Regions from separate parts of the Alishewanella sp. WH16-1 genome, predicted to be linked through region 3. Evidence: predicted binding sites of a transcription regulator. Region 3 holds the regulator's gene; each other region holds the start of a gene.
The links. The regulator LexA, encoded in region 3, represses DNA repair genes until DNA is damaged. The targets are predictions, from matches to a motif close to TACTGTATNNNNATACAGTA.
Positions count from the first base shown of each region.

Region 1: the regulator LexA is predicted to act here: its motif matches at 6,370-6,389, upstream of imuA (translesion DNA synthesis-associated protein ImuA).
Region 2: the regulator LexA is predicted to act here: its motif matches at 6,292-6,311, upstream of uvrD (DNA helicase II).

Region 1 covers NZ_LCWL01000149.1:174-10,633, forward strand. Annotated here, with positions in the region: gene AAY72_RS16315 (cation diffusion facilitator family transporter) at 1-705, opposite strand, end outside; gene AAY72_RS16320 (YgiQ family radical SAM protein) at 901-3,192, shown strand; gene thpR (RNA 2',3'-cyclic phosphodiesterase) at 3,196-3,720, shown strand; gene AAY72_RS16330 (ectonucleotide pyrophosphatase/phosphodiesterase) at 3,862-5,115, shown strand; gene rlmC (23S rRNA (uracil(747)-C(5))-methyltransferase RlmC) at 5,120-6,274, shown strand; gene imuA (translesion DNA synthesis-associated protein ImuA) at 6,402-7,064, shown strand; gene AAY72_RS16345 (DNA polymerase Y family protein) at 7,075-8,478, shown strand; gene AAY72_RS16350 (error-prone DNA polymerase) at 8,488-10,460, shown strand, end outside.
Region 2 covers NZ_LCWL01000119.1:5,683-16,142, forward strand. Annotated here, with positions in the region: gene hemC (hydroxymethylbilane synthase) at 1-91, opposite strand, end outside; gene AAY72_RS12420 (alpha/beta hydrolase) at 91-774, opposite strand; gene cyaY (iron donor protein CyaY) at 774-1,094, opposite strand; gene AAY72_RS16570 (lipoprotein) at 1,167-1,340, shown strand; gene lysA (diaminopimelate decarboxylase) at 1,346-2,602, shown strand; gene dapF (diaminopimelate epimerase) at 2,616-3,446, shown strand; gene AAY72_RS12440 (DUF484 family protein) at 3,443-4,102, shown strand; gene xerC (tyrosine recombinase XerC) at 4,089-5,018, shown strand; gene AAY72_RS12450 (HAD-IA family hydrolase) at 5,018-5,725, shown strand; gene AAY72_RS12455 (hypothetical protein) at 5,718-6,101, opposite strand; gene uvrD (DNA helicase II) at 6,385-8,553, shown strand; gene AAY72_RS12465 (GNAT family N-acetyltransferase) at 8,554-10,460, shown strand, end outside.
Region 3 covers NZ_LCWL01000145.1:62,120-72,579, reverse strand. Annotated here, with positions in the region: gene ubiE (bifunctional demethylmenaquinone methyltransferase/2-methoxy-6-polyprenyl-1,4-benzoquinol methylase UbiE) at 1-742, opposite strand, end outside; gene AAY72_RS15315 (GGDEF domain-containing protein) at 842-1,864, opposite strand; gene AAY72_RS15310 (DUF885 family protein) at 2,103-3,839, shown strand; gene AAY72_RS15305 (hypothetical protein) at 3,917-4,159, opposite strand; gene AAY72_RS15300 (EVE domain-containing protein) at 4,193-4,651, opposite strand; gene tesB (acyl-CoA thioesterase II) at 4,715-5,584, shown strand; gene plsB (glycerol-3-phosphate 1-O-acyltransferase PlsB) at 5,581-8,016, opposite strand; gene lexA (transcriptional repressor LexA) at 8,152-8,775, shown strand; gene coxB (cytochrome c oxidase subunit II) at 9,294-10,364, shown strand; gene ctaD (cytochrome c oxidase subunit I) at 10,368-10,460, shown strand, end outside.

The DNA.
Region 1 (10,460 bases), on a different contig from region 3:
GGTACGCAGATTAGTAAACTGCACCTCAGGCCCGCCAATGTCTGCCAAACTGAGGTTGATTTGCGCGATCCGCTCCGCCGGTAGGGCGTTATCCATCAGACCGTTAATGGCTTTATGTAAAATGCGGCCGCCTTCACACAGAATGTGCAGGGCAACCAGAATGGCAACCAAAGGGTCGAGCCAGTTTTTTTCAAATATCACTGCCAGTGCAACACCGAGCACCACACCTGCGGTGGTCCAGACATCAGTAAGCAAATGTTTGCCATCGCCTTCCAGCGCGGGTGAGTGCCAGTCTTTACCGCCACGGATCAGCAATAAACCAACGGCGAGGTTCAGTAAACTGGCCAAGACCGTTAAAATGGTACCGAGACCAAGGGCGTTGATAGGCTGAGGATTAAGAAGCCGCTCACCGGCGGTAAACAAAATCGCTAGTGCCGCCAGAAATATCATGCCACCTTCAAAGGCGGCTGAAAAATACTCGGCTTTACTATGCCCAAAGGGGTGGCCATCATCTGCTGGCCGTCGGGCGATGGTCACCATCCATAAGGCGAAGCCGGCACCGGTAACATTAACCAGTGATTCCAGCGCGTCGGATAAAAAGCCAACAGAGTCGGTCAGATACCAGGCCAGGGTTTTCAGCGCCATGGTTAAAAAGCCGGCTAACAATGACAGCGCCAGTAATTGGCGGGGGCGAAGACGTGGCATCAAAGGCTCCACTGGGTGCGTTAAGTTCAGTGTACGGTGCGCGGTAATTATTGTCAGCTGGCAGCGTGAAGAAATCCGCGTATTCGCCTTTCTATAGCTTAACTTGTATAATATGCGCCCTTGCGATCTTCAGGTGCTTGTTTTATGTCCACTGCTACTGCTCCCTTATCCCGTAAATCTGCTCCGGTAGCGCGGATGGCGCCTGAACGCGACCTGTTTTCCTATCCCAAATACTGGGCTGAATGCTTTGGTCCGGCACCTTTTTTACCGATGTCACGCGCCGAGATGGATAAGCTTGGCTGGGACAGCTGTGATGTGATCCTAGTGGTGGGCGATGCCTATGTCGATCACCCGAGCTTTGGTATGGCGGTGGTCGGCCGCATGCTGGAAGCCCAGGGCTACCGCGTCGGCCTGATTTGCCAGCCTGATTGGCACAGTAAAGACGACTTTATGCGCCTGGGGAAGCCGAACCTGTTTTTTGGCGTTTCTGCCGGGAATATGGACTCGATGATTAACCGTTATACCGCTGATAAAAAACTGCGGCATGACGATGCTTACACACCGGGTGATATTGGCGGCAAGCGGCCGGATCGGGCGGTGACGGTTTATACCCAGCGTTGTAAAGAAGCCTACAAAGAGGTGCCGGTGATTATCGGCGGTATTGAGGCCAGTTTACGCCGCATTGCGCACTATGATTACTGGTCAGAAAAAGTACGCCGTTCAGTGATTTTTGATGCCAAGGCCGATATTTTAATCTACGGCAACGCCGAGCGACCGCTGGTAGAAGTAGCACATCGTATTGCGTCGGGCATACCGGTTAGCGAAATTCAGGATGTACGTGGCACAGCAGTTATTCGCAAAGAGCCGTTACCGGGCTGGCGCGGCGTCGATTCCACCGCTATTGATAAAGTCGGTAAAATTGACCCTATCCCGAATCCTTATGGCGCCGATGATGTTGGCTGTAGCAGCTATTCCGAATTTGCTAAAGCCGGTATTGATTTAACCAAGCCCGCTGAGGTTGAAGCTAAGCCAATTATGGTGCAGGCGCCGCGGCAAAAGCCGTGGGAGCAAACGTACGTTAAGTTACCCGCCTTTGAGCAGGTCAGTGTGAATAAACCGCTGTATGCGCATGCGTCACGGATTTTACATCAGGAAACCAACCCCGGCTGTGCCCGTGCCATTATGCAGCGCCACGGCGATCGGCATATCTGGGTTAATCCGCCGGCCTTTCCGCTCAGTACTGCGGAAATGGATCTGGTGTTTGGTTTGCCGTATCAGCGGGTGCCGCATCCGGTGTATGGCAAGGCGAAAATTCCGGCCTATGAGATGATTAAAACCTCGGTCAATATTATGCGCGGCTGCTTTGGTGGCTGCTCATTCTGTTCGATTACTGAGCATGAGGGACGGATTATCCAAAGTCGCTCGAAAGAGTCGATTATGCAGGAGATCAAAGACATTCGCGACAAAGTCCCTGGTTTTAGCGGGGTGATCTCCGATCTGGGTGGCCCGACCGCCAATATGTATCGGTTAAACTGTAAAAACCCGAAAGCCGAACAAACCTGTCGTCGCCCCAGCTGCGTCTATCCGACGATTTGCGAGCATATGGATACCGATCAGAGCCCAACGGTTGAACTGTACCGTGAAGCCCGGAATTTACCGGGCATTAAAAAGGTACTGGTCGCCTCGGGGGTGCGTTACGATTTGGCGGTAGAAGATCCGAATTATGTCAAAGAGTTAGTGCAGCACCATGTCGGGGGCTATTTAAAAATTGCCCCTGAGCATACTGAAGATGGGCCTTTGTCGAAAATGATGAAGCCGGGCATGGGCGCCTACGACAAATTTAAAGAAATGTTCGACCGCTTTAGTAAAGAAGCCGGTAAAGAGCAGTATCTGATCCCGTATTTTATTGCCTCGCACCCTGGAACGACCGATCTGGATATGATTAATCTGGCGCTGTGGTTAAAGGCGCGCGATTTTAGGTTGGATCAGGTGCAGAATTTCTACCCCAGCCCAATGGCCAATGCCACCACCATTTATCATACCGAAATGAATTCGCTGAAAAATATCAATAAAGCGAATACCGAAGTGGTGCCGGTGCCCAAGGGCGAGCGGCAGCGCCGGCTGCATAAAGCGATCCTGCGTTATCATGATCCCAAAGGTTGGCCGATCATTCGCGAAGCGCTGATCCGCTTGAAAATGCAGCACCTGATTGGCCGGGGTAAAGACTGTCTGGTGCCGCCAGAGACGAAAGACGAGCAGCAGCAAAGACCACAGCGCGGTGGTAAGCCGGCATTAACGCGACACACTGGCTTAAATCCGGCTGCACAGGCCACGGCAAGGTCAAAGCACAGCACCGCGAACGGCAAAGCAAAGGGTAAAGCCAAAGCCGGGCAGGTGGCATCTAAGCCGGCCAGCCAGACACCGGCAAAAGGTAAGCCGGCAGCCAGAGGTAAACCGGCAGCAAAAAGCGGCCGCGCCGGCAGCTGAGCAGTGGAAAGCCGGCGGCTGTTCTTTAGTTTGTGTTTTTCGGCGCAGCAGCAACAGCTATTAGCGCCTTATCAGCAGCAGGCGCTGCAAGCTTGTCCCGGCGCCAAAGCGGTAGCGGTGGCGAACTTGCACCTGACGTTATTTTTTCTGGGGCAGGTGACGGCTGAGCAACAGCAGCTGTTATTGCAGTCAGCAGCTAAGCTTCGTTCTGCTGCATTCGAGCTAGAGCTTGATTATCTGGCGGGCTTTAGGCAGCCGAAAATTCTGTATCTGGCGCCCTCATCGATACCTCCAGCCTTGCTATTGCTGCAGCAACAGCTGGCGCAGTTTTGTCAGGTACAGGGCTTTACCGAGCCACATGCTGAGTATCGGCCGCATATCACGCTGGCGCGCCAGGCGCTGTTTGAGGGGCAACAGCGCGTCACGCCGCTCAGACTTAAGGTTCGGGAGTTTGCGCTCTATCATTCGCGGCGTGAAGGCGAAGCCTTAGAGTACCTGCCATTGCAGCGCTTTAAATTAATCAGTTAAGCAAAGCCTGAGGCCGCTTTCGGTAAAGTGCCGGCAATAACCGGCAAAATGTCATGAAGCGGTCAACAAAAATCAGTACACTTAACGGTTTTCTGCCTGAGTTGCTAAGATCAGGCTAATTTCGATCCGGATCTGATACTTATGAAATTTTTTGTGTTTTTTATCAGTCTGTTACTACTTAGCTGTAGTCAGACCCCAGTGACACAAAGTACGGCTGCTGCCAGTCCAGGTAGTCTGCTGATTATCTCAATTGACGGTCTGCGTCATGACTACCTGAGTTTGCATCAGGCACCGATGTTAGCCGAACTGGCGGCGGGCGGTGTGCATGTCAAACAATTACAGCCGGTCTTTCCAAGTAAAACCTTCCCCAATCATTATTCACTGGTCACCGGTTTACACCCGGAGCGGCACGGTATTGTTGATAACTCGATGTATGATCCTGAGCATCAACGGCAGTTTGCGATGAGTATGGCGGATCAGGTGGCAGATGGCTTCTGGTGGCAGGGCGAGCCGATTTGGATCACGGCTGAATTGCAGGGCGTGAAGGCGGCCACTTATTTTTTCCCGGGCTCGGAAGCCGAAATTAAAGGTAAGCGGCCCAGTTACTGGTTCCCCTATCAGCATAATACGCCAAACCGCGAACGTACTGAGCAGGTACTGGCCTGGTTGGCGCTGCCTGAAGCCGAGCGGCCAAGAGTGATCACCTTGTATTTTAGTGATGTGGATAGTGCAGGTCATAACTATGGCCCGCGCTCAGAGCAGGTAGCTCAGGCTCTGGCCGAGGTAGATGCTGAGCTTACCTATCTGGTGCAAACCTTACGTGAGCGTGGTCAGGCGGAGCAGGTCAACCTGATCATCAGCTCCGACCATGGTATGGCAGAGGTCGATCAGCGCAAATATATTATTGCTGATGAGTTGTTTGATGGCAGTTTAACGCAGAATGTTCGCTTTTCACGTGAAATTGTCAGCATTTTCCCAAAAAGTGGCCAGGAAGAGCTACTGTATCAGCAAATTGCCGGGCGTTATAACCCAGAGCAGATGCGCCTGTACCGCAAGCATGAGTTGCCAGAGCGGTTTCAGCATCAACAACATGCCCGCATCGCGCCGATTATTTTGCTGGCGGAGCAGCCCTGGATCTTTGTCCGGCGCAGCTTATTACCCGGTTTAAAGGCTGACCCGTCTTTCTTCAGAGCACGTGGCAGCCATGGTTATGACAATACCGAGCCGGATATGCAGGGAATGCTGATTGCCTATGGACCGGCCTTTAAACAACAGGCGACGGTAGCGCAATTAAGCATGGTCGATTTTTACAATGTGATGGCCAGGGTAGTGGGCCTGACACCGGCGCCCAATCAGGGTGATCCGCGCGCGTTATCGCTGTTATTGCGGGACTAAGCGGATGCATTGCGCGCATTTTGTTGCAGGCCGTTGTCAGTCCTGCCAATGGCTGGCGATGCCCTATGCCGAGCAGTTGGCATTAAAGCAGCAACAACTGTTGCAGTTAGTCTCTCCTTTGGCGCCGCTGGAGATCCTGGCGCCGGTGGCAAGTCAGCAACAGGCCTGTCGTTATAAAGCCAAGATGGTGGTGCAGGGTAGCTGTGAGGCGCCGCTACTGGGGATCATAAATCAACAGGGGCAGGCAGTTGATCTCGCCGATTGCCCCTTATATCCGCCAGCCTTTGCGGCCGTTTTTGCGGTGATTAAGCAATTGATTAGCCGCGCTCAGCTTACCCCGTACGATATTGCCGCCCGCCGTGGTGAGCTCAAGTATGTGCTGCTGCAGCAAAGTTACCACAGTGGTCACTTTATGCTGCGTCTGGTACTGCGTTCAAAGAACTGTCTGGCGGCGTTGCAAAAGCATTTACCCTGGTTATTGGCGAGCTTACCGGCGTTGTCGGTGGTCAGTGTTAATTTACAGCCCAAGCCGGCAGCACTGCTGGAAGGGCCGGAAGAAATCCTGTTAACAGAGCAGGCTTTGCTGCGCGAGCAACTTAATCAGGTACCGCTGTATTTAAGCCCACAGAGTTTTTTTCAGATCAATCCTGAATTGGCGGCCCGGCTCTATGCCACTGCTGCAACCTGGACGGCGGAACTTACGCAACAAGGCGTGCCGATCCGGCACCTCTGGGATCTGTTCTGTGGCGTGGGCGGTTTTGGTTTACATTTGGCCAGCAATGAAGTGGCGCTGACCGGGATTGAAATTGCACCGTCCGCCATTGCCAGTGCTAAGCAGGCCGCGGCTGAGCTGGGGTTAACCCAGGTCGATTTTAGGGCGCTGGACTCCGCTGCTTTTGCCACTGCGGCGGTTAGCCCACCGGATCTCCTGGTCGTGAATCCACCCCGCCGCGGCTTAGGCGTCGAGCTGGTGACGGCGATTAAACAGCTGGCCCCCGCTTATATTATTTATTCCAGCTGCAATGCCAATAGTCTGGCAGCTGACTTGACCCTGTTGGATAACTATCAGTTACTGCGGGTGCAACTTTTTGATTTATTTGCCCATAGTAGTCATTACGAAGTGCTGACCCTGTTACAGCAGCGGGCTAAAACCGCCTGATCCGGTTTTGTAAACCCACTAATCACACACCTTTACCCGCAGCCGGCAGCCTGTGAGCACTCTATGGGTGCTTGCATTTTTAACACCAGCAAATATACTGTATATATGAACAGTATTTTGGTGGTCTATGCACTCCTTACTTGAACAACTGACGCAGCGGCAATGGCTCTGGCAAGGCTCAGCCTTACCCGCTGCCGGTCAGCAGCTAAGTTCCGGTTATGCCGAATTTGACCGGCAACTGGGTGGCTGGCCGGCGTCCGGTTTGCTGGTATTGCAAAGTCAGCCGGCAATTGGCGAGTTGCGTTTACTGTTACCCTTATTCAAACAACTGCAGCAGCAAGGCCTGCTGGGGCTGATTAATCCGCCGCAGTTACTCCAGGCTGAGCCGTTGGCGGCAGAGGGGGTTAACCCGTCACAGTTGCTGTTGCTTTCCGGCCTCAGTGAAACAGATGCACTCTGGGCTGCAGAGCAGTTATTACAAAGTGGTTTATGTAGCCTGGTCCTGCTCTGGCAGGGGACGCTGGCGCGCAAGGCGGCACGTCGTTTACAGCTGGCAGCTCAGGCGCAGCAGGCGTTAGTGCTGCAACTGACCACGCAACAGCCGGAATTAACACTGCCTTTAGCACTGGCGCTACAGCTACTGCCACAGCCTCAAGGTTTGCAGCTTAAAGTGTTAAAGCGCCGTGCCGGCTGGGCCGGGCAACAATTTTATCTTAACTGGCAAGATGAATGGCCTGAGCTTTATCCGGTACTGACCCGCACCCAAGCGGCTTTGGCTGAGACCGCCTGAGGGCTTTGTCATGCGCTGGCTTTATCTGTATTTCCCCAACCTGCAACTTGATCAACTGGCAGTGCAATATCCGGCACAGCCGATGGCGCTGGCATGTCCGAAACGACATCAATTACTGGGGGTTAATTCACTTGCAGCGGCAGCCGGGGTTAAGGTCGGGCAAAGTGTGGCAACGGCCGTGTTACTGTGTCGTGAGTTACAGCTGTTTAGTCCTGAGCCGGCACGGGTAAAGCAGCTGCTGCAGCAGCTGGCGGAGCGGTTATATCAGGTGACAGCCGATCTGGCGCTGCAGCCGCCGGATGCCTTGCTGATCCGGGTGAGTAGCATGCTTAAACTCTACCCGGATCCTGCCCGTTACTGGCAGCAACTTCAACTGCAACTGGCAGACTGCCCCTATCAGTATCTGGCCGCAGCGGGGCAAACTCCGCTGGCTGCAAAATTACTGGCCCGCTCCGGGCAGACCGAGCTGTACTTAACGCCAGCGGCAGAGCAGGCCAAGCTGGCACTTTGTCCGTTAACTGCCAGCGATCTGCCGGCGGCTAGTATTGAGCAGTTAGCCCGGTTGGGGATCCGGCAGTTAGGTCCCTTACTGGCATTGCCGGCAGCAGAGCTGGCGCGACGTTTTTCTCAGGACGTGCTGCAATATCTGGCGGCATTAACGGGCAGAGTACTGCAATTACCACAATTTTACCGACCCCGGCTGCAATTTAACCGTGAATTACAGCTGCATTATGAAATTACTGAAAGTCCACAGTTATTAAAGCCGTTACAGCCATTGTTACAGCAACTGCAGCAGTTTTTACGCCGGGCCAACTTATTGTGTCAGCGTTTGCAGCTTACTCTACAGTTTCGCCAGCACAGCCCCTTACCTCTGCAGATCCGCGCCCGGGCCGGTGAAGCCTGCGCCGCAAACTGGCAGCAATTACTGTCCCTGCACCTGGCGCAGCTGCAGCTGCCAGAGCCGGTGTATGCGCTGCAATTGGCGGCAACAGACTATGTACCCGATCAGCGCGCAAGTTGTAATTTACTGGCACAGCGCTCACAGCCGCTGAGCAAAGCACAACTGCTCAGTGTGCTGGTGGCCCGCCTGGGGGAGCAGGCGGTGGTGACACCGCTGCTAAGCCTGAGTCACTGGCCGGAGGTAGAGTCATCGGCATCAGCTGTAGCGGCGCTGCCGGCACTGAATGCGGCGCTTTGTTATCAGCTCAGGCCTATTTTACAACTGCCCAAAGCCCTGCCTTTAACCGAGGCGGTGACGCTGTTAAGTGGTGCCGAGCGTTTGGAGCAACTGTGCTGGCAAAGTGGCACCTTATTGCAGCGGGATTATTATCTGGCCCGCACTGAGCAGGGGCAACTGTGGTGGGTATACCGCACACCACAGCAGCAATGGTATCTGCAGGGTTGGTTTAGCTAAGGGGGGCCGATGAGCGAAACGTCAGCGGCAGCGCCGCCATCCGGGGCCGTAGCCTACGCCGAGTTATTTTGCCGTTCGAACTTTAGTTTTTTACAAGGCGCTTCCTCGCCGGAGGAGTTAGTTAGCACGGCGGCAGCTTTGGGTTATCAGGCGCTGGCACTGACCGATGAATGTTCGGTCGCCGGGGTAGTGCGGGCACACCGGCAAATCAAACAGCAGCAATTACCGTTAAAACTGATCATTGGCAGTTATTTTCAGCTGCCTGGCCTGTCCTTAGTGCTGCTGTGTCCGGATCGGCAAGCCTATGCTGAGTTGTGCCGCATTATCACCAATGCCCGGCGACGCGCTGAAAAAGGCCACTACCAGTTGGAAGAATGGGATTTACGCAGCAGCAAGCATTGCCTGGCACTCTGGTTGCCGCAGGGGGAGGCGGAAGTGGACCAGTACTGGGGGCAATTATTAAGCCGGCACTTTAGTGGTCGCCTGCACCTGGCGCTAGTGCGGCAACTACGTTATCGCGAAGCGCGCTACCTGGCTTATTGCCAGACGCTGGCCCACGATTTTGCACTGCCACAGCTGGCGGTTGGTGCGGTATTAATGCATCAACGTGAGCGACTGGCATTACAGCAAACCTTGACTGCTATTCGCCTGAAAACACCGGTCCAGCAGTTAGGCCGTCAGTTGCTGAGTAATGCTGAGGCCTGTTTAAGACCCCTGAGCAAACTGGCAAAGCTCTATCCCGCTGCTGCACTGGCGCAGAGCGTGACGCTGGCGGCTGCGTGCCAGTTCTCGCTGGATGAGCTGCGTTATGAATATCCATCTGAGCTGGTGCCGTCTGATCTTAGTGCCAGTCAGTATTTGCAGCAACTGGTGCAAGCCGGAGCCCGGCAGCGTTTTGGTATAGCAGGGCCGGCAGCGTCGATCCAGGCGCTGATCGATAAGGAATTGGCGCTGATTGCTGAGCTGCGTTATGAGTACTTTTTTCTGACCATCTATGATTTGGTGCAGTTTGCAAAAGCGCGCGGCATTTTATATCAGGGCCGCGGCTCTGCCGCTAATTCGGTGGTCTGTTATTGCCTGGAAATTACCGCTGTCGATCCGCGGCAGATTAATGTGCTGTTTGAACGCTTTTTATCCCGCGAGCGGCAGGAGCCGCCGGATATAGACGTAGATTTTGAGCACGAAAGGCGCGAAGAAGTGATGCAGTATCTGTATCAGAAATATGGCCGCGAGCGGGCAGCGCTGGCGGCAACGGTGATCAGCTACCGCTTGAAAAGCGCGATCCGTGATGTTGGGAAGGCGCTGGGGATTAATGAAATGCAACTGGAGCATTTTATTAAAAACCTGAACCGCCGCCATGGTGTGGTCAGCTGGCAACAACAGCTTAGCCAGCTTGGACTGAATACCGAACAAGGTCTGGGACAGCAGCTGGTGCAGCTGGTGGAGCAAATCCGCGGTTTTCCGCGGCATTTATCACAGCATGTCGGGGGCTTTGTGATCTCGGCCGGCCCTTTGTATGAGTTGGTACCGGTAGAAAATGCGGCCATGGCTGAGCGCACTGTGATCCAATGGGATAAGGATGATCTGGAAACCTTGGGGCTGTTAAAGGTCGATGTGTTGGCTTTGGGCATGTTAACGGCAATCCGCCGCTGTTTTCAGTTGGTGCAGCAACACTATGGCTTGACGCTTAGTATTGCGGCAATTAATGGCTATGGTGATGACCCTCAGGTGTACCGGCAAATTCAACAGGCGGATACAGTAGGGGTGTTTCAGATTGAATCCCGGGCACAGATGAGCATGCTGCCAAGACTCAGGCCATCCTGCTATTACGACTTGGTGATTCAGATAGCGATAGTGCGGCCAGGACCAATTCAGGGGGATATGGTGCACCCATATTTGCTGCGCCGGCATGGCAAGGAGGCGGTAACCTATCCTTCCGAGGCAGTCGCCGGCGTGTTATCCCGTACCCTGGGCGTACCGAT
Region 2 (10,460 bases), on a different contig from region 3:
CCGGGTGGTGCTTTAATAATTCGGCTTTTACAAACTCAGCCTGCCACAGCGCCAGCGCGCTTTTCCGGGTGGCAATACGGATCCTCTGCATCAGAGCTCCTCAGCATGTTGCAGCAGCCGGCTTTGTAAGAAGCGGCTGATTTCATCAATTTCCTGCGCGCAAACACTGTGCGGCATCCGGTAATCCTGCCAACTGACTTTAAAGCCAGCCGCTTTAAAGGTTTGATACGCTTGCTGACCCGCGGCCAGTGGTACCACCGGGTCCTGAGTACCATGCCCGATAAATACCGGGGTCGCTTTGTTATGGCTCAACATTTCAGCACTCAGCTTGTCCGGGCAGGCCATATAGGTGGATAAGGCAATAAAACCGGCCAGCTTATAGGGTAAGCGCGGTAATAAATGTAGCGTAATGACGCCACCCTGGCTAAAACCGGCCAGTACAATGCGCTCACTCGGGATGCCATCGGCAATCAGCTTGTCTAGCAAGGCAGTAACGGCTGCAGCCGATTGCCGCACCCCTTCTTCGTCGGCGCGGTTAGTTAAGTCCATGGTTTTAATATCGTACCAGGCGCGCATCCGCATGCCGCCATTAACGGTAACCGGCATTTCCGGCGCATGCGGGAAAATAAAGCGGATACCGGCCGCTGCCGGTAACCGTAGCTCCGGCACTATGGGCGCAAAACCATGGCCGGAATCCCCCAGGCCATGCAACCAGACAACGGCGGCTTTTACTTCGCCCTGTGGTTTCACATCAACAAAAGGAAGTAACGCCATTATGCTGTACCCAACGCAATCGGATAACCAGCTTGCTTACTGGCCGCATCATTAATCAGTTGCCAGAATTCGCTACCGCTGCGGTTATCAATCCACTGGCCATTACGCAATTCAAAATGGTGGCCGTTAAACTTGGTCGCAACCCAGATCTGCTGCAGTGGCGGCTGTTTGTTGATAATGATTTTACTGCGGTCGGCAAAGGTGATCGCTAACAAGCCACCATTCGACTCGTAATCCAGATCAAGCTCCTGCCGCTCTATGCTCTCTTCGACGGCCAGTAGTAACTGATCCGTTAATTCCTCATATTCTAGGTCATTCATCTGCTTCACCTGTTTGCTTTTACTGCTAAGGATGCGATTATAGAGCGTCGATTAATTAATGAAATAAAAACCATGCACGCTCAGCGAATTTCGCGCTTACTGCGCCTGTTAACCGGCGCGTTGCTGGCCACAGTATTGCTTAGTGCTTGTGGTCAGAAAGGTCCGCTTACCTTACCACAGGCCGAGCCGGAAGTGGCAGCGCCGCCACCGCAAAAGATTACCGAAGACACTGAATCACAGGGGTAAGCAGATTGGATTACTTTAGTTATCAGGGCAATAGCTTATTTGCCGAACAGGTGGCCCTGGCCGATATCGCTAGCCAATATGGCACACCGACCTATGTTTATTCCCGCGCCACCATAGAGCGCCATTACCGTGCCTTTGCCGATGCCGCGGCGGCGCATCCGCACAGCCTGGTCTGTTATGCGGTGAAAGCCAATAGCAACCTGGCGGTATTGAACCTGCTGGCCCGCCTGGGCAGTGGCTTTGATTTGGTATCCGGCGGCGAACTGCGCCGGGTCATTGCTGCCGGTGGCGATCCGGCGAAGGTGGTGTTCTCTGGTGTCGGTAAAACTGCCGAAGAAATGCACTTTGCGCTGCAATTGGGAATTAAGTGTTTTAACGTCGAATCGGTCAGCGAGCTGCACCGCTTACAGGACGTTGCCAAAGCGCTGGGCAAAAAAGCACCGGTGTCACTGCGGGTTAACCCGGATATCGATGCCAAAACCCATCCTTATATCTCTACCGGGCTAAAAGCCAATAAATTTGGCATTGATATCCTGCTGGCGGCGGATATTTACCGCGCGGCACGTGAATTGAGCCATATCGAACTGGTCGGTGTCGACTGCCATATCGGTTCACAACTGACCGAAACCCAACCCTTCCTTGATGCGCTGGAAAAACTGCTGGCCCTGATTGAAGCCCTGAAAGCGGATGGTATTGAGCTGAAGCATATCGATATCGGTGGCGGCCTGGGCGTGACCTATGATCAGGAGGTGCCACCGTCGCCGGCTGACTACATCAGCAAGGTGGTGGAACGTTTAAAAGCCTATCCACAGCTGGAACTGATTATGGAGCCGGGCCGGGCCATTATGGCCAATGCCGGTATCCTGCTGACTAAGGTCGAGTTTTTAAAGCCTGGTCAGGAAAAGCACTTTGCCATTGTTGATGCAGCGATGAATGATTTAATCCGGCCGGCTTTGTACAGCGCCTGGATGAATATCGTGCCGGTGGTACTGAATAACAGCTTGCCGCGGCAGAACTATGATGTGGTGGGCCCGGTGTGCGAAACCGGCGACTTCCTCGGTAAAGATCGGGAATTGGCGATTGCCGAAGGTGATTTACTGGCAGTTCGCTCTGCTGGCGCCTATGGTTTTACCATGAGCTCTAACTACAACAGCCGGCCACGCGCCGCTGAAGTGATGGTAGACGGCCAGCACTGTCATCTGATCCGCCAGCGTGAACAATGGCAGGATCTGTGGCGTGGTGAGCAGGTGATCAGCAGTTAATCTTAAGGGCGCTATGTTACTTAACTTCAGCAAGATGCACGGTCTGGGCAATGATTTTATGATGGTAGATGCCGTCAGCCAGAACATTTTCCTGACCAAGGAGCAGATCAAGCAGCTGGCCGATCGCAATTTCGGTATTGGTTTTGATCAGCTGTTAATGGTCGAGCCGCCTTATGATCCGGACCTGGACTTTCACTACCGCATTTTTAACGCCGACGGCTCCGAGGTTGAGCAATGCGGCAATGGTGCCCGTTGTTTTGCGAAATTTGTGCGCTATCGTGGCCTGACCAATAAAACCAAGATCAATGTCAGCACCAAGTCTGGCAAGATCACGCTTTATGTCGAGCAGGATGGTCAGGTGACCGTCAATATGGGCGTACCACAACTGGAACCGGCGCAGGTGCCTTTTAAAGCACAAAAGCAGGAAGCGACCTATATTTTACTGAGCGAACAGCAAACCGTATTCTGCGGTGTGGTGTCGATGGGTAATCCGCATGCGGTGCTGGACGTGCCAGATCTCGATACGGCGCCTGTACGCACTCTGGGACCGGAGCTGGAATTGCACGAGCGGTTTCCGGAAAAAGCCAATATCGGCTTTATGCAGGTGCTCAATCCGCAGCATATTAAACTGCGGGTATGGGAGCGCGGAGCTGGCGAAACGCTGGCCTGTGGCACCGGTGCCTGCGCGGCAGTGGTGGTTGGCCAGTTACAAAAGAAACTCGCGCAACAAGTACGGGTGGATTTACCGGGCGGTAGCCTGCAGATCCGCTGGAATGGACCTGGCCAACCGGTAAAAATGACCGGCCCGGCTGAACATGTTTTTGATGGACAACTGACGTTATGACAGACACCCTGATAAAAAGCCAGGAACTGGTTGCTGCTTCGGTAGTGGCTGATTATCTGCAACAACACCCGGACTTCTTCCAGCATTATCCGGAGCTGCTGCCATTGTTACGCCTGCCGCATCAGCAACGCGGCACCGTATCGCTGGTCGAGCGTCAGCTGGAGCTGCAACGCGAAAAAATCCACCTGTTACAGGAAGATATTACCCGTTTAATGTCGGTAGCCCGCCAGAACGAACATATTTTTCTGGCGTTAAATGCCTTGCATATCGCGGTGCATCAGGCCAAGAGTCTCAGTGATATTCAGCAGGCATTGCAGGCCTTTGCCGATGCTATGCCGCAGGTGAAATATTGCCGTTTGCTCGGGCTGGAGCAGCCAGGCGCTGATCTGAGCCCCTATCAGCTGCTGCTAAGCCGTCGTCTGCAACAACAGCCGGTATATCTGGGCCGGCTGAATAAAGAAGAACAGCATGACATCTTTCCGGCCAAGGTGCATTCAGTGGCCTTGCTGCGGATTGACCAGCAAGACACGCCACTGGCGATCCTGGCCTTTGGCAGCGAGCTGGATGATCATTTCCAGCCCGAGATGGATGTCTTATTCCTGCGCCACCTGGTGACCTTGCTGGCACTGGTGCTGCCTGCTTATGTCAACGCCTGAGCTGCCGCTGCGCTGGGCTGAGCCGGTGCAGCAGTTTCTCAACTACCTGAAGCACGAACGTGGCTATAGCCCGCAAACGCTGAGCAGCTATCAGCAGCAACTGACAAAACTGGGCCTTGCGCTGCACGCTGACTCAGCCAGCTGGTTTGTGCTCAGTGAACAACAATTGCAGCGACAGTTTTTACGCTTCCGAAAAAGCGGCCTCAGTGCCCGCTCCCTGAGCCTGGCGGCCTCAGCACTGCGCAGTTTTTACCGCTACGCTATCAGCCAGCAGTGGCTAAGCCAGAACCCGGCCGATTATCTCAAACTGCCAAAACCGGACAAAACCCTGCCCAAACAGCTGGAAATTGAACAAATCAGCCAGTTGCTGAGCTTTGACAGCCACGACGATATTCTGGCCTGCCGCGATAAAGCGATGCTGGAGCTGTTTTATTCTTCCGGCTTGCGGCTGACCGAGCTGGTTGCACTGAATTTGCCGGATTTACAACTGAGCGAAACCTTAGTGCGGGTGACCGGTAAGGGCAATAAGCAACGCCAGTTACCGGTTGGCCGGATGGCGCGCTCGGCGCTGCGCGAATGGCTGGTGCAGCGCCCGGCGCTGTTAGGTGCAGATACGCCAGCCACCGATCAACAGGCACTGTTCTTAAGTATCGAGCGGCAGCGTATTTCACCGCGCCAGGTCAGAGAACGGGTTTTACACTGGGCTAAACAACAAGGCTTGGGGCAACAGTTACATCCGCATATGCTACGTCACTCTTTTGCCAGCCACTTATTGCAATCCAGTGGCGACCTGCGCGGCGTACAAGAGCTATTAGGCCATGCCAATCTCAGCACTACCCAGGTGTATACCCACCTGGATTTTCAGCATCTGGCCAAGGTTTATGATAGCGCCCATCCAAGGGCCAGGAAAAAATAATGCAATTATTTAAAGCCTTACAACATATTTCGGTATTGTCTTTCGATTTAGACGATACCCTGTACGACAACAAACCGGTGATTGCCGCCGCCGAAGCTGCCATGCTGCAGAGTCTGGCACAGCATGCCCCGCTTACCCGCAGTTACAACAGTGATTTTTGGTGGCAGCAGCGCCGTTTACTGGCTAAGGCCACACCAGAGATCCGCCATGATTTAGGCCGTTGGCGTCTACTGGGTATTGAAGCCGGCTTAGTCAGTTTAGGCTTAAGCCAGTGTGAGGCAGGCGAAATTGCCGAGGTGGCTTATACCGCTTTTTGGCAGGAACGTACCAATATCAAGATCAAGCCGGAAGTCAAAGCGCTGCTAACGGCGCTGGCGAGCCGTTATCAACTGATTGCGATCACCAATGGCAATGCCTGTATTCAGAAAATGGGCTTGGGCGAGTTATTTGAGTTTAGTCTGCAAGCCGGCCCGGATGGCCGGATGAAACCCTACGCCGATTTATTTCTTACCGCCGCCAGCCGGTTACAGACCGCGCCGCAGCGTATTCTGCATATCGGTGACAGCCACCGTGCCGATGTGATGGGCGCGCTAAATGCCGGTTGCCAGGCCGCCTGGTTGGATCACCTGCAGCAGCCGGTAACTATCCTGCCGCATCTGCGCCTGACTGCGCTGGCACAGCTTGCCGCCCTTCTGGATGCTAACTAGCACGTGGTTTATGTTGACGAAAACCGGCCACAATCCAGCTGAGTATCAGATAGATTAACAGCGGTGGTAGTGTCGCTAATACCAAAATAGAAATCAGGTTTTGTCGCTTAGCCTCGGTAACTTGTGTAAGTTGCGCTTGGTAGTTAGCGAGCCATTGTTCAGGGCTTGGGCCTGAAAGATGGTGCCTTATAACACTGCCATTTGCTAAGACTGTTGTATCTTCCTGATGGTTTTGATAACGCTCTACAGCTGCTTGTAATTCAGCAATTCTGCTCTCGGCCACAGTAAACTGGGAATATGCGATATAAGCCAGATAACTTAGCCAACTAACAACGATGACAATGTAAATTCTCTGCCATCCATTTAAACCTTGCATTAATTCACTCCCTTAAATTTCAATGCGTATCATTTTAGTTGGCCAACGCTACAAGGTGTTTGCATTCTTTATTTGCCAAAAAATTAACAACTTGAACCTATCATATAAATACCACCCTCACAAGGCGCATGATTTGTGCACCACTACCCTGCCTAAATAAAGGCTTTCTAATGCATGTCAGGAAGATAGTAACTGGTTATTTATCCACTAAATCACCCAGCTGACTTGGCGCCCCGCGACTGGCTGTTATAATGCCCCGATACTAAGTAAACGAGGCCAACTAATGGATGTTTCTTACCTGCTGGACGGGCTAAATGATAAACAACGCGATGCGGTAGCGGCACCCCCGCAACATATGCTGGTACTGGCCGGAGCCGGTAGTGGTAAGACCCGGGTGCTGGTGCATCGCTTAGCCTGGTTAATGCAGGTAGAACGCGTTGCGCCCTATAGTTTGCTGGCCGTAACTTTTACCAATAAAGCGGCGCAGGAAATGCGCGCCCGGATTGAAAGCACCATTGGCGTCAGCCTGAATAATCTGTGGATGGGCACCTTTCACGGCCTATCACATCGTATGCTGCGCGCCCATTATCAGGAAGCCGGTTTACCGCAGGGCTTTCAGATCATCGATTCTGACGACCAGTTAAGGCTGGTGAAGCGGGTATTAAAAGCGCTGAATCTGGATGAAAAGCACTGGCCAGCCAAACAGCTGCAGTGGTTTATCAATGCGCGTAAAGATGAAGGCGAACGCCCGGGTATGCTGGACGCCGGTGGTGATTACAGCCTGGCGCAAATGATTAAGATCTATGCCGCGTATCAGGAAATGTGTGATCGCGCCGGTCTGGTCGATTTTGCCGAAATCTTGCTGCGCAGCTTTGAGCTGTTAAAGCAGAATGCCGAGGTGCGCGGCCACTATCAGCAGCGTTTCCGCCATATTCTGGTCGATGAGTTTCAGGATACCAACGCTATTCAATATCAGTGGCTGCGATTGCTGGCCGGCAGCAGCGCGAAGGTCATGATTGTCGGTGATGATGATCAGTCGATCTACGGTTGGCGCGGTGCCCGCGTTGAAAATATCCAGCAGTTTTTAAAAGATTTTGACGGGGCGGATACCATCCGCCTGGAGCAAAACTACCGCTCCACTGCAACAATTTTGAAAGCTGCCAATGCGGTGATCAGCAATAACCAAAGCCGGCTTGGCAAAGATCTGTGGACCGACGGTAGCGAAGGCGAAAGTATTTCGCTGTATACCGCCTTTAACGAACTGGATGAAGCCCGCTTTATTGTCAGCCGTATCCGCGACTGGCATAACAAGGGTAATCCGCTCACCGATACCGCCATTCTGTATCGTAATAACGCCCAGTCACGGGTTTTGGAAGAGGCGTTAATTCAGGATGGTTTACATTATCGCATCTATGGCGGCCTGCGCTTCTATGAACGGCAGGAAATTAAAGATGCGCTGTCTTATCTGCGGCTGATTAACAACCGTCAGGATGACGCGGCGCTGGAGCGGATTATCAATACGCCGGCCCGCGGTATCGGTGATACCACCCTGGATAAAGTACGGCAGCAAGCGCGCGCGCAGGGTCAGACGCTGTGGCAGGCATTAGAGCAACTGTTGCAGGAAAAGCAGCTTAGTGGCCGTGCGGCGAATGCTATCGCGCAATTTATGCAGTTAATTGGCCAGTTGGATGCTGAGCTGACCGAGCTGCCACTGCACGAGCAGGCTGAACATGTGATCAAACAATCCGGGCTCTATGCCATGTATCAGGCGGAAAAAGGCGAGAAAGCCCAAACCCGGATTGAAAACTTAAACGAGCTGATCACCGCCTGCCAGAACTTCGACAGCCCACTGCTGGAAGAAATGAGCCCACTGTCGGCGTTTTTATCTCAGGCGGCGCTGGAAGCGGGTGAATATCAGGCGGAAGAGCATTCCGATGCGGTGCAGCTGATGACATTGCACACCGCCAAAGGCCTGGAGTTCCCATTAGTATTTGTGTGTGGCCTCGAGGAAGGGCTGTTCCCCAGCCAGCAAAGCGGTGATGATCCGGTAAGGCTGGAGGAAGAGCGGCGCCTCTGTTATGTCGGCATGACCCGCGCCATGCAAAAGTTGTATTTATGCCATGCCCAAAGCCGCCGTTTATACGGCCAGGAGCAATATCCGAAACCGTCGCGCTTTTTACGCGAGCTACCGGCCGAGTGTGTCGAAGAAATCCGTTTAACCACACAGGTTAGCCGGCCGCTGGTTAATAACCGCTTTAGCGGTGCCGCCAGCCACAGCGCCTTTGAAAACACCGGCTTTAAGCTCGGGCAACGGGTGCTGCATGAAAAGTTTGGCGAAGGCACTGTCCTGAATTACGAAGGCAGCGGCCCGCAATCGCGCATTCAGGTCAACTTTGATCAGTTGGGCAGTAAATGGCTGATGACCGCATACGCCCGGCTGGAAGCAATCTAAATGCGACTACACCAGCTCGGCCAGTTGTTACAGCAGGCCGCTGAGCAGCGGGTACGGCTGCCAGTCTGGTTGCAAGGTGAGCCTGCCGCCTTATTGCACCTTGCCAAACAACTGCTGGCGCAATATGCGCCAGAGCGTTGTTGGTGGCTGGGGAGTGAGGCACCGGAGCAGTGCACAGCGCTTAAGCAGGCGAAAGCGCATCAGTTGCTGGGCACCGAATGTGACTGGTTGGTGATTAACGCCTGTAGCGGCTTTAACGGCGATCAGATCGCCGCCGCCAGTGGCGCCTTAAAAGCCGGTGGCTTGTGGCTGCTGCTGACACCGCCTACCGACAGTTGGCTGGCGCAGCCCAATCCGGACCATCAGCCGTTATTATCCTACCCACTGACCCCGCCTGCTGGCGCGCAAGGCTATACTGCTTTTTGGCGCAATACTTTGCAACAAGCCAATCTGTTGCACGCCCAACTTACAGCGGATGGCGATATTCAAATCCTGCAACAACCCATTTTTCCCCCGCTAGCTGTGGCGGCTAAGTGCCAGCCGCCTTTTAGAACTGCCGGGCAGCAGACAGCCGTGGCGGCTATTGTAAAAGTAGTAACAGGCCATCGCCGTCGCCCGCTGGTATTAACTGCCGATCGCGGCTGCGGTAAATCGGCTGCGCTGGGGCTGGCCGCAGCAGAGCTGGCTAAGCAGGGTAAACAACGCATCCTGATCACGGCCCCCTCCCAGCTTCAGGCCAGTGTTGCCCTTGCGCACTTCGCCAGTCAGGTCCAGCAAGCGCAACAAAAAGCACTGCAGTTTATCGCGATTGACCAGTTATTGGCTGAGCTGCCAGTCGCTGATCTGGTGCTGGTGGATGAAGCTGCAGCCCTGCCGGCCCCGCAATTACAACAGCTGGTTAATCACTATAGCCGGTTGGTGTTTGCCAGCACCGAGCATGGTTACGAAGGCACAGGCCGGGGTTTTCAGTTAAGGTTTCAGCCTTATTTAGCGCAACAATGTCCTGACTGGCGGCAGCTACGCTTAACCGAGCCAATCCGCTATCAATCACAGGATCCGCTGGAACAGTTAATCCGGCACAGCTTTCTGCTAAAACTGGACTTGCCCGAGCCAGCATACGACAGTACTCAAGCTGTGCTGTTAAAGCATTATCAACATCACGACTGGCTGGCCGAGCCGACAAAGCTGCAGCAGGTCTTTGCCTTGCTCAGCTTTGCCCACTATCAAACCCAGGTTAAAGATTTACTGGCGTTAATAGAAAATGCTGCTCTCGCAGTGTATACCCTGGAGCAAAACGGCCAATTACTTGGCTGTATGTTGCTTAGCAGCGAAGGCGAGTTTAGCGCCGAACTGGCAGAGCAGATCTATCAGGGCAAGCGGCGGGTACAGGGGCATCTGCTGGCGCAAAGTCTGGCCTTTCATCTTGCCGAGCCCGGATTGGCGTGCCTAAAACTGGCGCGCATTATGCGCATCGCCATAGTGCCCGGCTTACAACAGCTAGGGCTGGGTAGCCAGCTACTGCAATGGGTCAGTCATGAACTTAGCCGCCGTGGTTATCATTATCTTGGTAGTAGCTTTGGCGCCACGCCGAGCTTATTAGGTTTTTGGCAGCGCAATGCTTTTTTGCCAATCCGCCTCGGTCAACAACTGGATAAAGCCAGCGCCGAACCTTCGGTACTGGTATGTAAAGCCTTACAGGGTGACACTGCTACGGTCAGCCGTCTGGCTGAACATTTCTCGCAGCAACTGTATCTGGAACTTACCGAATACCCGACGACTTTGGAGCCGGTATTGTTGCTAAGATTGGTTAAACCGCCACTGCGTATCCTTAGCCCTGCCGAGCAGCAGCAACTTAGCTTGTTTGCTAACGGGCAACGACCTTATGAACTGGTTTCAACCTTGCTGGT
Region 3 (10,460 bases):
CCCGGTGCAGTGCTACGATACCACCGGTAAGGTTATGGTAGCTGACTTCGGCAAAACCCGCGTCCTGCATCATTTGTTTCAGGGTCTCCTGATCCGGATGCATGCGGATAGATTCGGCCAGGTACTGATAACTCTCTTTATCATTCGCGATCAGTTGCCCCATAAATGGCAGAATGCGGAACGAATACAGATCATAGGCTTTGCTGAGTACTTCGCTTTGTGGCTTGGAAAACTCCAGCACCAACAGGCGGCCACCGGGCTTTAACACCCGGAAGATAGAACGCAAGGCGGCATCTTTATCGGTAACGTTACGCAAGCCAAAGCCGATCGATACAATATCAAAGCTATTGTCGGCGAAAGGCAGAGCTTCGGCGTTAGCCTGGACAAACTCGATATTTGTGACTAACCCCAGATCACGCAGTTTATCCCGGCCGACGTTTAACATTGATTCATTAATATCGGCCAATACGACCTTACCAGTTGGCCCGACACGTTTCGAGAACAGCGCAGTGATGTCACCGGTACCGCCGGCAAGATCTAACACCTGCTGGCCCGGCCGTACACCGCTGCAATCGATAGTGAAACGTTTCCACAGGCGGTGAATCCCCATCGACATCACATCATTCATAATGTCGTATTTAGCTGCTACCGAATGAAAAACATCGGCGACCATCGCCACCTTTTGTTCTTTAGGTACCGATTTAAAGCCAAAGTGGGTAGTGTTGTTGCTGGGTTCAGTCATAACAGCGCCTGATTAGAATTAACAGGCGGCTAGTGTAAAAGATAATACTGGCTGAGCCAACAAGCTGAACAGAAAGGCTGCAAAAATATGCGGTCAGATTTAAATTGCTGCCAGCATGGCCTCATTCGCAACCTGATTGCGGCCACGCTGTTTAGCCAGCTGTAACACATTATTGGTGCGGGACAGGAATTGATACCAGTTTTCTGACGCCTGATACAGCGCAACGCCCAGCGAAATGGTAATTTTAGGCAGGCTTTTTTTGTCGCGCGCCGACACAAAGCGCAGTTTTTCGACCCCTTTGCGCACCTGTTCTGCAATTTCAGCTGCGGTTCGAAGATCAACATCAGGCAGTAACAGCAGGAATTCTTCGCCACCGGCACGCACAGGCATACCACTTTCCTGTACGTAGCTACGGACCTTTTTCGCTACTTTGGACAGGATGATATCACCAATAGTTTGGCCATAATCCTGATTAAAGCGGGCAAAGTGATCAAGGTCAACGGCGATCGCAGCGATACGGCGATCGGGTTGTTCGCTTAGCCAGAGCTCCACCTGATTTTGCATGGCAACCCTGTTGTATAAACCGGTGAGGGGATCTTGCAAGCGCTGTTGTTTCAGTTGCTCCAACTCGTCCCGTAACTGATGGCTTTGTTGGTTAGCGACTACCAGCTGCTGGTTAAGTTGCTGCTGTTGTTTACGATAGGCGAGAGTAACCTGCTTTAACTCAGCTAATGCCGGCGGCATCGGCTGGGCGTCTTGTTCCAGCTTAAAAACGGTATGGTCGAGCTGATCAATAAAATTCTCGGTGGCTTCGGCAGCAAGATCGGTATAACCAGACAAACGGCTGACCATGCCAGAAACATCACGAAGCAGCTGCTCTTGTTGCTGCTGCTCAGGTAGCAGGTAGCGGTTATACAGCTCCGCCATAATAAAGTCGTCAAACCTGGCTTTGGCAGCCAGTTTTTGTTCAATGGCTTCACAAAGCTCATTGTTATTACCGCTGATATACTCGTAGCCAACCGTATAATTGGTCGGATGCGCGGCGAGCTGGTTGTGCTTGAGAAAAGCACTAACCTGCGCAGCTTTGTCCAAAGCTTGCTGCAACGAATCCTTATACTTCATACCGGGCAACCAGGCTCCATCAGCGCGATGTTATTATTATTTCGGTTCTATACTACGTGATTAAAGATTACAGGCAATATCTTTTCCAGATAATTTGTCAGAATAGTCTAAATTAACAGCAATACTGCGTTAGCCGTAGCGTGAGAATCACGATAGAGTGCTGATTTTGTGAGGTCCAACGACCTGTATCTTAGGATGGTTAAAGGTACAATCGATAAAAATAACTAAGGAAACCCTGATGCAAAAACTGCAAAAGCCACTTAGCATGCTCGCGGCAGTATTACTGCTGGCAGGCTGTGCCAGCCAATCAACCGCGCCGACGCCCCCAACATTCAGTGAACTCGCGTCTCAGATCTGGCAAGCCGAGACTGCACTGAGAACTCCGGCCGCAGGCACCCTGACGGATATGTCAGCGCCGGCCCTGGCCGCCCGACAGCAACAACGATTGGCGTTACAACAACAATTACTGGCGATTGATCTGACAACGCTGAATGAACAAGACAAGATTAATCATGCGATTCTCAGCTATCGGCTGGCTGATGAAATCGATCAATATCGTTTTAATGGTCATTTAATGCCGTTGACCTCTGAGTCAGGCTTTCATACTTCGCTCGCTTTTAGTTTTCAGCGCAACAATTTGCGTCAGGCAGAGGATTATCAACAGTATTTACAGCGTTTGGCTGCTGTGCCGCAGTACATGGAGCAACAAATTGCGCTGATGCGCGAGGGGCTGGCAAAAGGGATCACTCAGCCACGTATTGTGCTGGAAGGTTTCGAGCAAAGTATCGTGTCTTATATTGCCACCCCGGAACAAAGTGTTTTTTTTCAACCACTGTTACGAAAGTCTGATGCGATCACCGAGCAGCAGTGGCAGTCGTTCCGTCAGCAAGCTGCTGAGTTGATTACACAGGCGGTCAATCCGGCTTATCAGGCGTTTTATGATTTTATGGTGCAGCAATATTTGCCCGGGGCCCGACAGGATATAGCCGCCAGCAATTTGCCAGATGGTGCCGCGTTTTACCAAAACCGCCTGGAGCATTACACCACCTTAAAGCTGACACCGCAGCAGGTGCATGACATCGGCTTGACTGAGGTAAAACGGATCCGTGCTGAGATGCAGCAGGTGATCGATAGTCTGGGTTTTGAAGGTAGCTTTGCGGATTTTGTGCGTTTTTTGCGTGAGGACCCGCGTTTCTATCCGCAATCAGCCGATGAATTACTGCGTTACGCGGCATGGTTGTCGAAGCGGGCTGATGCTCAACTGCGGCGGTTCTTCAATTTGCTGCCCCGCACCCCTTATGGCGTGACCGAAGTCCCGGCTGAGATAGCCCCGAAATATACGACGGGCCGTTATTCTGGCGCCGCCCGGGACGATCAGGCTGGTTATTATTGGGTCAACACCTATGCGTTAAATCGGCGTCCTTTATATGAAATGGAAGCCTTGACGCTGCATGAGGCGGTACCTGGTCATCATTTACAAATCTCACTGGCTCGTGAGCAGGGCGATTTGCCTGATTACCGACGCACTTTTTATACCTCTGCTTTTGGTGAGGGTTGGGGCCTATATGCGGAATACCTGGGCTTAGAGATGGGTTTCTATCAGGACCCTTACAGTAATTTCGGTCGTCTGACTTATGAGATGTGGCGCGCGGCCCGTCTGGTCGTAGATACTGGCATGCATAGTCTGGGGTGGAGTCGGCAGCAGGCCATCGACTTTTTAGCGGAGAATACCGCCTTGTCGATGCATAATGTGCAAACTGAAATTGACCGTTATATTAGTTGGCCAGCGCAAGCTTTGTCCTACAAGCTGGGTGAATTGACGATTCGCCGCTTACGGCAGGAAGCTGAGCAGCAGCTGGGAGACAGGTTCGATGTGCGGGCTTTCCACAATGTGGTGCTGGGTAATGGCAGTGTACCACTGGCAGTACTGGAGCAGCAGGTGCAGCAGTATATCAAACAGGCACAAGCAAATTAACCAAAGCATAACGCCGGCATTTGCCGGCGTTATGTCGCTCCAAACCAGAAAGTCCACAACGGCTGTGGCTGTCACAATCAGTGTCTGAGGACTATCTTAGGCTCGGTATCAATCAGACCATCGTGGTCAATCGCCGCCAACTTGCCATCGTAATCTAACACTGCCAGTTTACCACTGGTCATATTTCTGACAAATCGCAACTGATATCCGTAGCGTTGCAACTCTGCGGCAGAAAACTTCTGCGCTAAATTGAGCTGATTCCAAAAATAATTAAGGTCCTTGTCCGTCTGGCGCCTTTCTTCTACTTGGATTGCTAGCATTTTTGGCTCCGAAACCAAAGGGATCACGGCGAACTACTGTAAGGCCAGTAAGTCGCACCACTGTTGAGCCGTCACTGGCATTACCGATAATCTGCTGCCTTTTTGTACAAGCGGCAACTCTGCCATCTTAGCGGAGCTTTTTATTTTGTCCAGTGTTATCAGGTGAGATAGTTTACTAACGTAAACCAAATCTACTGCCACCCAAGTCGGCTGAGCTACTGTTGCCTTGGCATCGTAATACACACTACGGCTGTCAAATTGACTGGGATCAGCATAAGCTGCTCGTACCACTTTAACAATACCTGCAACACCAAGATGTTTGCAACTGGAATGATAAATCAGTACCTGATCCCCCAGCGCAACGCCGTCCCGCAAGTAATTGCGCGCCTGATAATTGCGCACCCCCTCCCACACTATCGGTTGTTGCGGATTACGCGCAAAATCATCAATACTGCACTCGCTGGGTTCAGTTTTAAATAACCAATAGTTCATTTTGCCAGACTCCATCATTTACGGCAGAATAACAGTTCTTCGGGTGACTAAACAGGCTAGCTTATGAGTCAGGTACTGGCGAATTTATTATCTTTATTAAAATTAGAGACTATCGAGCTGGGTTTGTATCGGGGACAAAGTCAGGATCTGGGCTTTAAAGCCGTATTTGGGGGCCAGGTGATGGGGCAGGCATTGTCGGCGGCAAAAGAAACCTTGCCGGAAGAGCGTAAATTACACTCCTTTCACTCTTATTTTTTACGGCCTGGGGATGCTAGTAAGCCAATTGTCTATGAAGTAGAAGACATCCGCGATGGCAAAAGTTTTAGTACCCGCCGGGTTAGTGCGATTCAGTATGGTAAGCCGATTTTTTACATGACAGCCTCGTTTCAGATTGAAGAGCAGGGCTTTGAGCATCAGTTACCGATGCCACAGGTACCAGGCCCGGATGAGCTGGTGTCCGATTTAGATTTTTATCAGCAGCATGCGGCGCAGATCCCGGAAAAACTCCGCAGTAAATTTATCTGTGAAAAGCCGATCGAAATGCGGCCGGTGGATTTTCAAAATCCTTTCTCACCGGCGGTCAGTGCGCCTAAGCGCTATGTTTGGTTTAAAGCTAACGGCAATATGCCGGACGATCATCGGGTGCATAAATATCTGCTCGCCTATGCCTCTGATTTTAATTTTTTGCCGACGGCGCTGCAGCCGCACGGCCGTTCTTTTATGGCGAAAAATATGCAAGTTGCGACTATCGACCATGCGATGTGGTTTCATCACGATTTCCGCTTTGACGATTGGTTACTTTACGCGGTCGATAGCCCGGCAGCCTCAGGCGGCCGGGGTTTGGTGCAGGGCCAGTTTTTTACCCGTGATGGTAAACTGGTTGCGACTACCATTCAGCAAGGTGTGATTCGCGAGTACCATGAAGGCGGCTAGTCGCGGGGCATAATGCTGTAGATACTCTGTAGCACTTCATTACGCAGTAGCAGATTGACGCTGGTCGCCAGTTTCGACAACTCGGGTGTGGCTCTGACCCGGTTGTCCTGGTCCGGTTGGCTGTAACCTTCCAGTTTTAACGCCTGGCTCAGGGTGGCAAACAGATTCTTGTCGTAATATTCCGGTGCGTTAATGCCATGCAAAGTCAGCAACCGCTGTGCAAGTTGTTGGCTTTGCTGCTCCAGCTCACTGCGCTGCAGTGGTCCATGCGCGTGCAGCAGGTTAAATACCATGGCATAGCGTTGCAAGGTGTGTTCGGCATTATGTGCCAGCAGGTCCAGCATAAAGTACTCACGGCTATGTTGCGGCGGCACCAGAAAGCGTTGCTCCTGCTGCTGTAACATTCCAGCCTGCACTAACTGTTGTAACAGTTGTTTGCTGTAGTTGCTAATTGATGGCACATATAAAAACAGTTCATGACGCAGTAAACCATAAAGCTGTTCAACCATCGCCAGTAGCTGTTGTTGTGATTGTTCCTGCTGCCGTAGCACGGCTGAGGCTAACAGCGCCGGGATGATAAACAGATGCAAAATGTTATTACGGTAATAACTCATCTGCACCGCATGTTGCGGGCTCAGGCTCACCAGTTCACCAAAACTGTCTGTGGCTAACTGAATTTTCTGCATCTTGGCGGCATGGGCAATCATTTGGGCTGGCGTTTGCTCTGGCAAACTGACATTCGCGTGATATGGCACCATACGCTGTAAGTTCAAATAGACTTCGAGTTGCCGCTCTAACTCCTGCCGTGTCAAACTTTGCTCGTCACTGGCTAATAAGCACAATGCAATCAGGTTAATGCTGTTTAACGCCGCCGCCTGGTTAATATGACGCATAATCTGATCTGACAGTTTAGCGACCACCGGATTTAGCCATTGCGGTTTTGGCGCTTCTAACGGGTTAATTTCGGTTTTCCAGTCCGGTGCCTGTTGATTCAGATAATGGTTCAGCGAAATCGGTTCACCAAAATTGACATAGCCATAACCATAATCCCGCAAATTGCGAATGGCCTTCAGCACGCCAAGCACTGACTCTTTCTGCTTACCCGAGCCCTGCAATTCACTGAGGTAAGTATTCACCTCCATGACGTGCTCATAGCCCAGATACACCGGTACCAGGGTGACGGGGCGGTCAATACCGCGCAGCATCGACTGCACAGTCATCGCCAGCATGCCGGTTTTTGGCTGTAACAACCGACCGGTGCGGCTACGACCGCCCTCAGTGTAGTATTTCACGGCGTAGCCTTTTATAAACAACAGGCTGAGGTATTCGCGAAACACCGCCGAATAAAGCTTATTACCGCTAAAGCTGCGGCGGATAAAAAAGGCACCCCCGCGGCGAAAAATGGTCCCGGCGGGCCAGAAGTTCAGGTTAATACCGGCGGCGATATGCGGTGGTACCAGACCCTGGTGGTAGATAATGTAGCTTAACAGCAGATAATCCATATGGCTGCGATGGCAGGGTACATACACGATTTCGTGACCTTTCTGCGCCAGATCGCGTAACTTGTCGGCATTGGTAACCTTAATGCCGTAATACAATTTCTGCCACAGCCAGCTGAGAATACGGTCGCCAAAGCGTAGAGTCGAGGTGCGATAGTCGGCAGCGATTTCCTGCAACAGTTTACGTGCTTCCTGTTGCGCTGCCTGATAGCTGATTTTTTTACTACTGGCCTCGTCGGCAATGGCTTGCTTTAACGCCGGTGACGCCAGCAGGGCATTGAATAACTGCGCTCTGGCGATCAGTTTCGGACCCGTTGCGGCCAACCGCTGCCGGTAAAAATGGATCCGCGACATGCGCAGCAATTTGCGGGCAATCTCCTGTTCGGCACCAAACTGCGCCGCCATTTGCTGCAGGTCGACCGGCTTACTTAACCGTACCAGAGTATGGCGGCCAGAAATCAGTACGATTAACAGCTTTGCCAGCCAGTTCGGGGCATGAGCTTCGCCAAGCAACCATTTTATACTGTTTTCTTTGCCCGGCGCCCGACCCCAGAGGATGGCTGCGGGTATTAACTGCGCCTGCAACTTTGGATTAGCCAGATGAGCGGCCAACAGCTGCTGGCCTTGTTGTAATGCCCGGGTTTTGCCTCGACCGCCAATCAATTGATGCGGCTGTTCCAGAAACAGCGTGCGTGGCAGTGATTGCTCATCCAGCTTGACCCGGCTTAATGGGTCAGGTAAGTCCAGGACGCGGCAAACCCGGCGCAGTGTCGCCAGATCAGAGGCGGACTCAGTATGGCAAATATAGAATAATGGCCGGTCAGTGCAGATCTGCAGCTCATGGATTGGATTATCCGGTACGATTTTAAACTTTACCAGTAGCCGGATCGGCCAACTTAACAGTTTGGTAAACAGCGACAAGCCTGACAACATAACCTTACTGACCTGAAAAAATGGGCGCTAAGAATAGCATAGCTGATCGGTGAGGCAAATTTTGCTGCGGCAGAAAACTTGGCAAGCTGAAAAAGACTGTATATACTCACAGTAAATACTGTATGGGTAGCCAGCATGATTAGACCATTAACGCCACGTCAGGCAGAAATTCTGCAACTGATTAAAGATTATCAAAGTGAAACCGGGATGCCGCCAACCCGCGCTGAGATTGCTGTGCGTCTGGGTTTTAAATCGGCGAATGCCGCCGAAGAGCATTTAAAAGCGTTGGCAAAAAAAGGCGTGATTGCGATGTTGCCCGGTACGTCCAGAGGGATCCGGCTGATTGAAGATGACACTGCACCGGAACAGTTGGGATTACCCTTAATCGGTAAGGTCGCTGCTGGTCAGCCGATTTTAGCGGCAGAACATGTACAGGATCACTATCAGATTGATGCAAACCTGTTTAAGCCGCATGCGGATTTCCTGCTACGGGTGCAAGGGATGAGTATGCAGGATATCGGCATTCTGGATGGTGATTTACTGGCCGTACATAAAACACATCAGGCGCTGCCTGGGCAAGTGATCGTGGCCCGCGTTGATGACGAAGTCACCGTGAAACGTTTTCAGCGCGATGGCCATCAAGTATTGTTGTTACCGGAAAATCCGGATTTTCAGGTGATAAAAGTCGATTTACGGCAGCAGCATTTCGCCGTGGAAGGCCTGGCAGTTGGCGTGATCCGTAACGGCAGCTGGTTATAATTCCACCTGTTCTCAATAAGTTATTTTCCCCAAAGCACTGGTATGACCATTTGGTTTTATCGGTGCTTTTGCATTTTAGGGGTTTACATAATTCAATTCCTGGACAATTCTTAGACGGTAGCTGGTGAAAAAATAACAACAGGTGTGCCACTACTGATTTCAGCGCTAGCCTCGAAATCAACCCAAAAAACAATAACAAGAATAAAATTGCGAAACTTATTTACCCAATAGCATTGACGATGCGGGTAGGCGGCAACTGAATGCATCCCTAAGAACATAGTAGCCCTATGTGACTGGGGTAAGTGAAGGCAGCTAACACCCCCGTATCTTCAAGGAAGAAGGGTATAGCACATAGATTCGGTTGGGTGGGTAGTAAAAAAACCGTGTAGTTCTGTGTACTTAGTTTCTGCAATTTGCTTTGCAAATGACAGAGGAGAAGTACAGTGACAAACGCGCGTTGTCTGCTTTGGTCGCTGCCGACCCTGCTTTTTGCCGCATCGGCAAACGCATCAAAATCCATGCCTTTAAATATGACCAAAGGCGCCACTGAAATCAGTCAGCAGGTTTACGACCTGCATATGACCATATTTTGGATTTGCTGTGTTATCGGTGCTGTGGTGTTTGGGATCATGTTCTGGTCCATCATTCGCCATCGTAAAGCCAGGGGAGTGCAGCCAGCTCAGTTCCATGAGAGCACTAAGGTTGAAATTCTATGGACTGCCATTCCGGTAGTCATCCTGATCGGTATGGCTATTCCAGCCACCAAAACCCTGATAGCGATGGAGGATACCTCTGCGGCAGATGTCACGGTATTGGTGACTGGCTCGCAGTGGAAGTGGCATTACAAATACCTGGAACATGACCTGGAGTATTTCTCACTGCTGGCCACCCCGCGCGAACAAATCGCAAACAAATTAGCGAAAGGTGAAAACTACCTGCTGGAAGTTGACCGGCCGCTGGTGATTCCAACCGGTAAAAAAGTGCGTTTTCTGATGACCTCGGATGATGTGATTCACTCCTGGTGGGTACCTGCCTTTGCCATAAAAAAAGATGCCAATCCTGGCTTTATTAACGAAGCCTGGACCCGGGTCGATGAACCGGGCATTTATCGTGGGCAATGTGCCGAGTTGTGCGGTAAAGACCACGGCTTTATGCCAGTGGTGGTGATTGCCAAGACCCCCGAAGATTATCTGGCATGGGTGGCACAGGAAGAGAGCCGGATCGCTGCCGAAAAAGCGGCCGAGCGCGAATTGCTGGCGATGAATATGGATATGGCGGAGCTGATGGCAACCGGTGAAAAAGTTTATCAAGGTTGGTGTGTCGCTTGCCATCAACCGACTGGTGGTGGCTTACCCGGTATCTTCCCGGCGCTGAAAGGCAGTCAGTTAATTTTGAATGACCGCCAGGCGCACATTGAAATCATCGTCAACGGCAAGGCTGGTACCGCAATGCAGGCTTTTGGCAAACAGCTGAGTTTAAAAGAGTTGGCGGCGGTTATTACTTACACCCGTAACGCTTTTGACAATAACACCGGGGATGCCGTGCAAGCTGCCGATGTCTACGCCGTACAGCATGGCAAGGGAGAATAACCAATGTCAGCTATTACACATGATCATGACCACGAGCATGACCACAAACCCAGCGGTATAAAACGCTGGCTGTATACTACCAACCATAAAGACATC